DNA from 2 places in the Microbacterium sp. C448 genome. Region 1 is predicted to be linked to the other one. Evidence: predicted binding sites of a transcription regulator. Region 1 holds the regulator's gene; the other holds the start of a gene.

Region 1 (7,425 bases):
CGCCGCCCACTCGGGGTTCTCGAGCGCTGCGGTGCCGAGGTTGATGCGACTGGCACCGCTCTCGAGGGCGGCCTCGAGTGAGCGGTCGTCGCGGATGCCTCCGGAGAGCTCGACCCGCACACCCTTGACCTGCTTGATCACCTTGCGGAGAACGGCGGTGTTGTTTCCGCGACCGAATGCCGCGTCGAGATCCACGAGGTGGATCCACGTCGCGCCCTGCCGGGCGAAATCAAGGGCCGCGTCGACGGGATCGCCATGGAAGGTTTCGGTGCCGGCTTCGCCCTGGGTGAGGCGGACGGCCTTGCCCCCGGCGACATCGACGGCGGGAAGGAGGACGAGCTCGGGTGTGGCGGAGAAGTCGTTCATGGATCCTCGTGCGTGGGCGGATGCGCCGGTTTTACACCGGATTCGGCTGCCGCGCGGGGCGGTCCGAAGGCCGGATAGGCACGAAGCCTAGATGTTAGTCGGGGTCAGGCCGTCGATCCAATTCGCGAGCAGTCGGATGCCCGCGGCACCGGACTTCTCGGGGTGGAACTGCGTCGCCGAGAGCGGCCCGTTTTCCACCGCGGCGAGGAACGGTGCACCGTAGTCCGTCCAGGTGAGGTGCGGGTTGGCGAAGGGCCCGTTCGCCTCCAGCTGCCATTCCTGCACGCCGAATGAGTGGACGAAATAGAAGCGCTCATCCTCGAGACCGGCGAACAACTTCGACCCCGGATCGGGGCGGACCGTGTTCCAGCCCATGTGCGGCAGAACGGGTGCGTCGAGTTCGCGGACGACACCCGGCCACTCCCCCATGCCCTCGGTGTCCACGCCGCGCTCGACACCCAGCTCGAACAGCACCTGCATGCCGACACAGATGCCGAGCACGGGGCGTCCGCCCGCGAGACGCCGGTCGATCAGTCGGTCCCCGCCGCTCGCCCGCAGCGCCTCCATGACAGCGCGAAAAGCACCGACGCCGGGCACGAGAAGACCATCGGCCTCGAGCACGAGCTGAGGGTCCGACGTCAGACGCGCGTCAGCGCCCGCCGCCTGCAGCGCCTTGACGGCGGAGTGGACGTTGCCGGACCCGTAGTCGAGGACGGCGACGAGAGGTCGACGCTCTCCGGAATCCGCGTCCGTCACAGTGCACCCTTGGTGCTCGGGATCCCCTCGACGAGGGGATCGAGCGACTTGGCTTGGCGGAAGGCACGGGCGAAGGCCTTGTACTCGGCCTCGGCGATGTGGTGAGGGTCGCGCCCCTCGAGCACGCGAATGTGCACCGTGAGACCACCGTTGAACGCGATTGCCTCGAACGTGTGGCGCACGAGCGACCCGGTGAAGTGGCCACCGATCAGGTGGTGTTCGAACCCGGCGGGCTCACCGGTGTGCACCAGGTACGGACGACCCGAAATGTCGACGACCGCCTGCGCAAGGGCTTCATCAAGCGGTACGAGGGCGTCGCCGTAGCGAGAGATACCGGCCTTGTCGCCGAGCGCCTCGCGGATCGCGATGCCCAGCACGATGGAGACATCCTCGACCGTGTGGTGTGCGTCGATCTGCGTGTCGCCCGTCGCCTTCACGGTCAGGTCGGTGAGCGAGTGCTTCGCGAACGCCGTGAGCATGTGGTCGAAGAACGGAACCGTCGTGTCGATACTCGAGCGACCCGTTCCATCGAGGTTGATTTCGAGGTCGACGGATGACTCACTCGTGCGACGAGTCTTGCTCGCCGTGCGCTCGCTCATGCCTGCGAGTCTATCGACGCGAGTTGGTCGAGGAACGCGGTGGTCTCATCCTCTGTGCCCGCCGAGACACGCAGCGTGCCGGGAAGTCCGACGTCGCGAACAAGCACGCCACGCTCGAACAGCGCGCGCCAGGTCGCGGCGGGATCGTTCACGCCACCGAACAGGATGAAGTTGGTCCATGACTCGTACGGTTCGTATCCGAGCGCGGACAGGGTCGCACCCATGCGGTCACGCTGCGCGACGATGTCGTCGACCATCGCAAGCATGGTGTCGGCGTGGCGCAGCGCGCCGAGCGCGGCCGCTTGCGTGAGCGAGCTCAGGTGATAGGGCAACCGCACGAGGCGGAGAGCGTCGATGAACGCGGGATTCGCCGCAAGATACCCGACGCGCGCACCGGCGAAGGCGAACGCCTTGCTCATCGTGCGCGAGACCGCGAGACGGGGACGATCGTGCAGAAGCGTCAGCGCCGACCGCTGGTCGTGCGGTGCGAACTCCCAATACGCCTCGTCGACGACGACGACGCCACGGGATGCCTGATACACCGCCTCGATGACGTCGATGGGCAGCGGTGTTCCCGTGGGATTGTTCGGCGAACACAACAGGATGATGTCTGGGTCCGCCTGCGCGACCTGCTCGGCCGCGAACTCCGGGGTCAGCGTGAAGTCGTGTCCGCGTTCACCCACAACCCACCCCGCACCGGTCCCTGCCGCCAGGAGCGGGTACATCGAGTAGGTCGGGCCGAATCCGAAAACGGTGCGACCCGGCCCACCGAAGGCCTGCATGATGTGCTGCAGCACCTCGTTCGATCCGTTCGCCGCCCACATGTTCTGCGCAGTCAGGCCATGCCCGAGATAGTCGGCGAAAGCCTCACGCAACGTGTCGAATTCGCGATCGGGATAGCGGTTGATCTCACGAAGGGCGACGGCGATGCCATCCAGGATGTCGTCCGCCACCTCTTGGGGAACCGGGTGCGTGTTCTCGTTGACGTTCAGTGCGATCGGCACGCTGGCCTGCGGGGCTCCGTAGGGAATCTTCCCTCGGAGATCGTCACGGAGAGGAAGGTCTTCGAGGGATGCGCTCACCCCTCCCATGCTACGACGCGCGAGACGAGGGGCGACGACTGGGTGTTCTTCCCTAGGAGGCGAGGTCGGCCGGGATCGCGATGCTCTGTCCGGCGACGACAGACGAAGAACCGAGCGCGTTCAGGCGGACGATCTCGTCCACGACATCCCTCGGATCGGAGGTCGGCGCCACCTCGAGGGCAATCGACCACAGGGTGTCACCCGGCTCGACCAGCACGGTGGTGAACTCATCGGCCGACGCCGAAACACTGCGCGAGGCGAGGGCCTCGCCACTCGCGAGGACACCGACGAACACTGCTGCTGCCAGGGGCAGCGACACCAAGCTCACGACGACGCGACGTCCGCGTGCCGTCAGCCGCAGGCGAGTGTGCGATGGCATCGACATGAGTGCGGTGGTCATCTTGTCCTCCTGGATCGTGCGGTGCTGTGTAGCGCGGGATGAGCGTGGTGGTCGCGAGTCCGGGCGGGCCGGTCGTGAGTCCAGCTCCGCATCCGGCTCTCGGCCGGGAGAGCCGGATGCGAAGTTGTGTTCCGAAGTTATCTTCGAGTATTTCATGTTGTCAAGTCCTTATTGCGCTTCGAATGGCCCGAAATCGTTCGACACGCTCGAACAGATGTGCCGAAATGTCCCACGGACCGGATAGTGTTTCGATGGTCGCGCTGGTGCAAGAGCAGTACACCAGGGACCACCGACATCGCATTCAGAGCGACGCCTCGTACGGCGGAAGGAGCACGACATGACGCTTGAGCCCGGGGACTCCGCGCTGGCGGAGTCGGATGCCGAGAGGGACGTGGACTCGGAGGCGAGCGCGGACGACGCGTCCGTCACCGAAGAAGTCGCCGGGCCACGGGCGCGCACGCGCCGCCGCAAGAGCCTCAGCGACAAGCAGCTCGCAATCCTCGAAGTGATCCAGCGCGCGGTTCAGGCGCACGGCTACCCGCCGAGCATGCGCGAGATCGGCGACGCCGTGGGCCTCCGCTCGCTCTCGAGCGTCACCCACCAGCTCAACCAGCTCGAGCTGTCGGGATACCTCCGGCGCGATTCGGGCAAGACCCGCGCGATCGAGATCTTGATCGATCTCCCCGGTACCGCGACCGAGAATCCCGCCGACACGGCCCCGCCCGTGGGCGATGCGGCGATGGTCCCTCTCGTCGGTCATATAGCGGCCGGCGTCCCCATCACTGCCGACCAGCAGGTGGAAGAAGTGTTCCCGCTCCCCCGCCAGCTCGTCGGCAAGGGCGAACTGTTCATGCTGCGTGTCTCGGGCGAGTCGATGATCGACGCCGCTATCTGCGACGGCGACTGGGTCGTCGTGCGCACGCAGGCGAACGCGGAGAACGGCGACATCGTGGCCGCCATGCTCGATGGCGAGGCGACCGTCAAGACCTTCCGGCGGCGCGACGGCCACACGTGGCTGCTGCCCCGCAACAGCGCATTCGAGCCGATTCTCGGCGATCACGCGAGCGTTCTCGGCAAAGTCGTCGCGGTCCTGCGCGCAGTCTGACCACCCGCGGTGGCCCCGGGCGCTGTTGCGGGAAAACCTGCGCGCGCAGGCGTGGGAGCGGTATAAGGGGATGTGACCAACCCCACCTCCGCCTCCGCGAACGACGCGGAGGTCGCGCGTCGGCTCGCCGAACTCGAAGCCGAGAACGAACGGCTTCGCTCGCGCCTCGAAGCGACGCCCGCTCGCCCGGACCGCGTCTCGCGGCCGCGGAAGGGCACGTGGCGCGGAGTCCTGTCCGCCGCAGTGATCGTCGTCGCGGCGCTCTTGGTACCCGTGTCGATCGTGTCGGCGTGGGCACGCACCGAACTCGTCGACGAGACCGCCTTCGTCGCTACGTTCGCTCCCCTGGCGCAGGATCCCGCCGTGCAGGCGCTGATCGTCGACGAGGCGACGGTGGCGATCGACGAGTCGCTCGACCTGCAGGGCCTGACCGACGATCTGTTCGACGGACTCGGTGGGCTCGGACTGCCGCCTCGGGCCACGGCCGCCATAGATCTGCTCCGCGGTCCGGCGGTGGAAGGGCTCCGCGGCCTGATCGGCACATCCGTGACCCAGCTCGTGGAATCCGACCTCTTCGCCTCGGTCTGGGAGACGGCCCTCCGCTCGAGCCATCGTGGGCTTGCCGCAGCCGCGACGGGCACGACCCCGACGGGGGCCGTCACCGTCAGCGACGCCGGCGAGGTCGGCATCTCGCTGGCCCCGATCATCGATGAGGTGAAGGAGCGGCTCGTGGCGCAGGGCGTCGGTTTCGCCTCCGCTATCCCCTCCGTCGACCGCACGATCGTGCTCGTTCAGAGCGACGCGCTCGTCACCGTTCGCATCGTCTATGGAATCGCCGCGACGGTCGGATGGTGGCTACCGCTCATCACACTCGCCCTGTTCGTCGGTGGTGTGCTCCTCGCACGCCGGAAGAGCGTCGCCCTCGTCGGCACGGGTGTAGCCATTGCCATCGGCGGCGGAACACTCGCCATTGCCCTCGCAATTGGCGCAACGGTTGCGTCGATCGCGGCGTCGCAACTCGCTCTCCCGATCACGGCCGTCGATGCCATCTACGAACAGATCGTCACGGCGATGCGTGACACCGCCGCGGTGGTCGCGCTGATCGGTGTTCTGCTCGCGCTTCTTGCATGGGTACAGGGGCGGAGCACAGCGGCGATCGCGATCCGGACCGGTGCCGCAGGCATCAACCACCGGCTGCGCTCGACGCTTCGCTCAAGCGGCGTGGACACGGGCCGCGTCGGCCGCTGGATGTACGCGTACCGCGTCCTGGTGCGGGTGGCCCTCGCCGCGCTGGCAATCCTCTGGCTCTTGGCGTTGCGTCCGCTCTCGATCGGCGATGTCTCGCTCGTTCTGGTCGTCGCACTCCTGGCCTGGTGGGCGACCGAGCTCGCGCAGAGCGATGCGGTACAGGATGAGCCCGAGCGCGCCGAGCCCGAGCTGAGTGGGTCCGAGCGCGTCACGACGTAGGGCACCCGGCGTCACGTACGCGGCGTCGGCCCCTCCGCGTAGCCTGTCGTGATGACCACGATTCTGCCTTTCGGAACCTGGCCCTCCCCCATCTCGGCCGCCGAGGTCACCACGTCCGCACCCCGCATCGACGGCGCGCGCTTCGTCACTGACGAAGCGTGGTGGAGCGAGTCGCTTCCCGCGGAGCGTGGTCGCACGGCCATCTTGCGTCTGCCCCGTAACGCCGACCACGGCGCCGACGCGGACGTGGTGCTGCCGGCACCGTGGAGCGCCCGCTCGCGAGTCCACGAGTACGGCGGTGGCGCGTGGACGGTGGATGACCGCGGCATCCTCTTCTTCGTCGAGCAGTCGGATCAACGTGTGTGGCGCCTCGAGGCGGACGGCGAGCCCCGCCCCCTGACCGCGGAAGCCCCGGGCACGCAGTACGGCGACCTGACGTGGTCGAACGGGCGCCTGCTCGCCGTACGCGAGGTCGCGCGCGAGGGGCACTATCCCGCGCGCGACATCGTCGAGATCGTCCCCGCGGTGGGCGGTTCCCCCTCCGCGCCGGTTCCGCTCGCGGCCGGCTACGACTTTCTCGCCTACCCGCGTCTCTCGCCGGATGGCGACCGGCTGGCGTACATCGGGTGGAACCATCCGAACATGCCGTGGGATGCCACCCAGCTGGTCGTACTCGACACCCGCAGCGGCGAGACCAGCATCGTCGCCGGCGGATCCCACGAATCCGTTCTGCAACCCGAGTGGACGGGTCCCGACGAGCTGACCTACACGACCGACCGATCCGGCCGGTGGACGCTCGAGCGTCGTCGGCTCGGCGGCCTCGCCGAACCGACCGCGGCCGAGGAATCGGACACCGACACCGGCGGGCCGCTGTGGAACCTGGGCGCTCGGTGGTTCGCCCCGCTCGAAGACGGTCGGCTTCTGGCTGTGCGCACGCATGGCCGCGACGAACTTGTCGTGGAGAACACGGATGGCTCGGTTCGAGCGATTCCGACGCCCCTGTCTGCCCAGGTGCTGATTCGAGATGTGAGGGGCACTCGCGCTCTCATCACGGGCGCGGGCGCGACGACACCGTCAGGACTCTGGCTGGTCGACGTCGACGACCCGGCATCCGCACGGCCGCTTCGCGGTGGGGTCTCGTCGAGAAGCGTCGGATGGCTGCCCGAAGCTATCGCGATGACGTTCGATGGACCCGGCGGCGCCGTGCACGCCTTCGCCTACCCACCGACCAATCCGGGCGTGGACGGCCCCGCCGACGAGCGCCCGCCCTACATCGTGACCGTTCACGGCGGGCCTACCGCCCACGTCGCGGGCGAGGCATCCCCCGCTGTCGCCTACTTCACGAGTCGCGGCATCGGTGTGCTCGATGTCAACTACGGCGGTTCGAGTGGTTATGGACGCGCCTACCGCGAGCGGCTGGCCGGGAAGTGGGGAATCGTCGACGTCCAGGATGTCGTCGCCGCGGCCGAGGGCCTCGTCGCGGTGGGAATGGCGGACGCCGCGCGCCTGGCGATCAAGGGCGGATCCGCCGGCGGATGGACCGTCCTGTCCGCGCTGACGACGTCGAAGACATTCTCGGCGGGCATCAGCCGCTACGGCGTCGCGGACCTCCGCGCCCTCGCCGAAGACACGCACGACTTCGAGGCGCAC
Region 2 (5,240 bases), on a different contig from region 1:
CGCCCGAGCCAGCACGTCGAACTGGGCGGGGTTGTAGAGCGCCAGGACCGACTCGGACACGGCGCTCGCGGCCAGCTTCGGTGCCTTTGAGAAGTGCGCACCCGGCGAACTCATCAGCCAGGGATAGTCGGCCATGGCGCGCGCCAGGGTCACCGCGTATCTCTCGGCGAGTCGACGTCGCTCATCCTCGTCTGCATCCGGCGCGAGCGCATCGAAGTCCTCGGTCGCCTGGTCGCGCTCGGCCTCGAGCATCCGTCGTACGTCCGCCATCGCGTCCTCGTCGTACAACTGTTCATAGATGAGGATCAGCGCCCGGTCTGAGGTGGACAGCCCGGCGGCGACATGTTCGAAGCCGCTCGGAACGTCGGTCGCCGAGGAGCCCCGCAAGATCGCGGCGATCTCGGCTCGCGCACGCTGTAGGCGCTCGATGCTCAACGCCAGTTCCGCGTCGATGGCTTCTAGTGCCTGCGAGGACGTATCGCCGCTTTGTCCGACCTGTTCGATCTGTTCGATCGGTACGCCCAGATCCCTCAAACGCCGGATCTGCAGCAGCCGCACGAGGTGCTCAACCTGATACTGCTTGTACCCGTTCGACATCCGATCGGGCTCGTCGAGAAGCCCGACGCGGTGATAGTGCCGCACCGTATTGACGGTCGTACCGGCGAGATCCGCGAGCTCGCGTGTGCTCCATGCCATCCGGTCGATTCTGCCCGATTTGACTGTGTTGTCGGAACACGGTTTCTACTCGTAAATCATGAACCCTCTTCAGGAGCTCGTCACCAACTTCCAGGACATGGTCGCGCAGGTCCCCGAGATCCTCCGCCCTCTCATCGTGATGCTCGCCGGGACCATTCCGTTCGTCGAGGGCGAGGTCGCGGCAATGATCGGAATCGTCGGCGGGCTCAATCCGATCGTCGCCGCGATCGCCGCGGCATCCGGCAACTTCTTGTGTGTTCTGGTCGTGGTGCTGCTCACGTCGAGGGCGCGGACCGCCGTCGTCAACCGCGCCAGCGCTTCTCAGGACGACGCGGCGCCCAGCAAGTCAGAGTCGAAGGGGCGTCAGCGTTTCAAGCGGTGGCTGGTTCGGTTCGGCGTGCCCGGCGCGAGCATCCTGGGCCCCCTCGCGATCCCGACGCAGTTCACGTCCGCGATCTTGGTCGCCAGCGGAACTCGGCGAGGGTGGGTCTTGCTCTGGCAGGCGGTGGCCATCGTCGTCTGGACAACCGTGACCACGGTGTCGATCTGGGCGGCCATGACCTACGTCGTGGGAGTCTGAAGCACATGCTCAAAAGGTCGGTGAAGCCCGGAGATGGGCACCCACTACCTCGCTTTCGTTGGTGGCAGCTGTTCTCGCGCTCCGTCTTCCATCTGGGTCTTGTCAGTCCGGACGGCTCCCGTCAGACGTGGACGGTCGACGTCCGCCACGGAGGCGACTCGAACGGCACCGTACTCGCGAAGCTCTACCGCGACGGAGTCCATGAGGCGACGTCGAAACTTCCGGCGACGTTCACCGTGCCCGGCGGCAAGATCGAGGTCGTTGTCTCGGGTTTCGGGATCAAACGGTGTCACTACGTCACCCCGGATGGTTCGGAGCGGCAGCTCACTCCCGATCAGGCCTCCGCAGAGGGTCGTCGTGCTCGTCTCGAGCGTGCTCACCCTGTCCTGAGTCGCGCGATAGGGTCCGCGTCGTTGATCATCCTCGTGATCGCGCTCGTTCTCGGTGTGCCGCAGATCATCGACGAGATCTCACACATTCCGCTGATCGCCGACAACATCGGCACCTTCGCGAGCCCTATTCATCTGCCGGCGTGGGCGAACATCTCGCTGGTCGTCGCGACTCTCGTCGCGAGCACCGAGCGTGCGCTGCGGTTGCGATACAACTGGGTCCTGGATGGCGGTCTGTTCGACGGAGGCGAGTAGGGGTCAGTCGCGCCAGGAATGCTGGGGGTCGTAGCCGAGCAGGCGCCGTGCTTTCACGATCGAGAGCATCGTGTCGTGCTCGCCGAGGTCGCCGTGGACGGGCACGTCGGGGAAGACCTCGGCGAGGAGCTCGGCGTTCGGCCGGGTCGTGACGGTGTCGGCCGCCGCGATGATGAAGCGGTCGAAGCCCGGGGGAGCAACCTGCAGTGCGCGCTCGATGGCCTGGGCGCCGTCGCGCGCGTCGATGTAGCCCCAGAGATTCCACTTGCGATCCCGCGGGTCGGCGTCGTAGGGGAACGCCTCGTAATCTTCGGGCACCATCACGTTCGAGAAGCGCAGTGCGGTGATCGAGACATCCGGATGCCACCGCACGAGCTCGATCGCGAGCTGCTCCTCGAGGTGCTTGACCAGCGAATAGACGGACTCAGGGCGGGCGGGGTACTCCTCGTCCACCGGGATGTAGGGCGGCGGCACATCGAAGGGCAGACCGAGCACGGTCTCGCTCGATGCGTAGACGATCCGGGTGATGCCCAGGCGGATCGCAGCCCAGAAGACGTTGAACGTGCTCGGCATGTTGTTGTGGAACGTCGCGATATCGGGCGCTATGCCGGGAGCCGGGATGGCAGCCAGGTGGACCACCGCGTCGAAGCCGTCGTGCTGGTCGTTGACGGCGGTGAGGGCATCGACCACCTGGCCGTAGTCGGTGAGGTCGACACGAACAAATCCGGGCCCGCGTTGCCCGACGATATCCATGCCGATGACGTCGTGCCCGGCGGCGCGCAGTTCATTGAGGACGACGGAACCGAGCTTGCCGGAGGAACCAGTGAGAGCGATGCGCATGTCTCCAGGCTCGCACACGGGTGCCGTGCGAGGGCGGGTGAAGCGCGCTCGGTCAGAACGGCGGCGGAGCGGAACTCACGTATCCCGTGGGAGTCTCCACCCTGACCGTGCCGTCGCTTCGTGTGATGAACCGGAACTTGGTGATGTGCCGGTGCTGATGATCCGGAGGACAGAGCGGGCGCAGGTTGACCTCGTCGGTCTTCCCTCCCAGAGCCCAGGGCTTGTCGTGATCGATGTCGGCGTCGAGGGCGAGGCGCGTGCAGCCATCGCGAGCGCACCTTCCGTATCGCAGGACGAGCCAATCCCGCTGCGCCTTTGTCGGGCGATACGTGCGGCGGTCCATCTGGAGCACGACCCCGCGTACCGGATCCGTGATCACGCGGTGAAAGGCCTTGGCATCGCTGAAGAGCTGAGCGGCCGTGAGTGGATCGATGGGACCGTGACCCACGAGCTCCGCATCCTCGCGGGGGAGCCCGGCCAGCCGGGCTGCGAGGTCGCCACCTGCGCCCGCCGTCGTCCCCTCTCCCGCGAGCAGGGAAACCGGCACGGTGACGAAGACCTTCGTCTTGACCGCGGTCGCCGTCCCGTCGCCTTTCAACCATGACGCGAACAGGTCGGCGCGGATCTGATCGCGGGTGCGCAGCTCGCGGATATCCTTCGACGTCGCCTTTGCGGTCGCGTCCAGGCGACGACCGAGGGCCACCGCGTCGACGGTCGGTACGAGGGCAGAGACCCACGACATCCCGTCGTCGACGTGCTCGATGCAGACGCGACGATCGCGCATTGCAGCGGCGTGGCGTACCTCGGAGCGACGGGTGTCGAGGCGCTCGAGCAGCCGCTTGAGGCGTGCGCGGAATGCGGCGCGCGTGCAGGACAGGACCCACTCCGATGTGGCTGCGTCAAGTTCAGCGATGGCCGACTCGGCCTCCGCGATCTCTTCGGGAGAGGCACCGTCCGCAGCACGCAGCCGGGCGGCTCCCGCGACGACCGCATCGACGAGTACGAGAGGCGCGAAGCCGTCGAGGGCGCGACGCCACAGCCACGGCAACGACTCGGATGCGGCCGATGCCGTGTACGCGTGGGACCGGAGGGTCTGCTCGGACACGTTCAGACGCAGAGACAGATCGAGCAGAACCCCACGCTCGGCCAGGTCTTCGCCGTCTCGCCCGACGATGTCCGTGTAGACGTACGGATGCCGACGCGCGATCTCGATCGCCTCCGCGATACCGGCCGCACGACGCGCATCGTGCCGGATCGACGCGAACTGATCACCCTGGAGATCATCGAACAGAAAGCCCAGCGACTCTTCCATGGACACGCTCGTCGACGATGTCTGCGGATGCTCGAGGACTTCGATCACAGATCGAGCGTAGCACAAAGATACGATGAAAAGCTACGGCAGAAGCAAACAAATAGTACACATGTACTATCACTACGCTGAGGCACAGCCCAAGGAGGGGATGACAGATGACGCAGCCCGCCCCCGTGCGCGCCGTCGGGGTCCGCGACGTCGCCGCGCACGCCGGAGTATCGACGCAGACGGTGTCGCGCGTGCTCAATGGTCATCCGCACATCCGCCCCGAAACGCGTCAGCGGGTACTCGATGCGATCCAGGCGCTCGGCTATCGCATCAACAACGCCGCGAGAGCCCTGGGCACCAGCACATCGCGCACCCTGGGCGTCGTGGCATCCGATGCCGCCCTCTACGGACCCGCCGAAGGGGTCGCCGCTCTCGAGGCGGCGGCCCGAACGGGAGGGCGCTGGATCGCCACGGCCTACGCGGACGCCGCGGATGCGTCGTCGGTCGAAGCCGCGGTAAAGCACCTGCTCGCGCAGGGCGTCGACGGCATCGTGCTCGTCGCACCCCACACGCGCACGCTCGAGGCGGCCACCGCGGCGGCGCCCGGTGTTCCGATCGTCGCCCTGCACGGCGGCACCGGTGTGGCGACTCAGTCGGCGGGCGCGGCACTCGCGGTGGCGCACCTGATCGACCTCGGGCATCGACGAATTGCGGAGGTCGCGGGCCCGGGTGACTGGCTCGAGGCGACGGCTCGTTCCCGGGGTGTGGCTGACGCGCTTGACTCCGCAGGCTTGACCCTCGCCGACCGGTGGGAGGGCGACTGGAGTGCTGCTGCCGGGTATGCGCTCGCAGAGGCGGTCGCCGAAGCCCTCGGGCGCGCACAGGCGCCCACTGCGCTCGCCGTTGCGAACGATCAGATGGCGCTCGGTCTGATGGCGGGACTGCGTGCTCAGGGCATCGACGTGCCCCGCGAGGTCTCGGTCGTGGGGTTCGATGACAATCCCGACTCCGCGTTCTACCTGCCCGCGTTGACGACGGTGCGACTCGACCTCGCGTCCGAAGCGCGGCGGGTGGTCGCTGAGGTCGTCGGCGCGCCGGGGGAGGCGTTCGCTGAGCCTCCGGTGCTCGTCGTGCGCGATTCTGCGATTCCGCTCGGCGACTGAACGAACTCCCCAGCGGC

The links. The regulator LexA, encoded in region 1, represses DNA repair genes until DNA is damaged. The targets are predictions, from matches to a motif close to TCGAACANNTGTTCGA.
Region 2: the regulator LexA is predicted to act here: its motif matches at 4,174-4,189, upstream of MIC448_RS09460 (HNH endonuclease signature motif containing protein).

Annotation. Positions count from the first base shown of each region.
Region 1 is NZ_HG779591.1:11,932-19,356, reverse strand. Features, by position in the region: partial or broken gene MIC448_RS00965 (HisA/HisF-related TIM barrel protein) at 1-366, opposite strand, end outside; gene hisH (imidazole glycerol phosphate synthase subunit HisH) at 454-1,122, opposite strand; gene hisB (imidazoleglycerol-phosphate dehydratase HisB) at 1,119-1,721, opposite strand; gene MIC448_RS00950 (histidinol-phosphate transaminase) at 1,718-2,803, opposite strand; gene MIC448_RS00945 (LysM peptidoglycan-binding domain-containing protein) at 2,856-3,203, opposite strand; gene lexA (transcriptional repressor LexA) at 3,541-4,308, shown strand; gene MIC448_RS00935 (hypothetical protein) at 4,381-5,775, shown strand; gene MIC448_RS00930 (prolyl oligopeptidase family serine peptidase) at 5,827-7,425, shown strand, end outside.
Region 2 is NZ_HG779691.1:15,195-20,434, forward strand. Features, by position in the region: gene MIC448_RS09440 (MerR family transcriptional regulator) at 1-696, opposite strand, end outside; gene MIC448_RS09445 (small multidrug efflux protein) at 755-1,276, shown strand; gene MIC448_RS09450 (hypothetical protein) at 1,282-1,920, shown strand; gene MIC448_RS09455 (NAD(P)-dependent oxidoreductase) at 1,924-2,760, opposite strand; gene MIC448_RS09460 (HNH endonuclease signature motif containing protein) at 2,813-4,120, opposite strand; gene MIC448_RS09465 (LacI family DNA-binding transcriptional regulator) at 4,228-5,223, shown strand.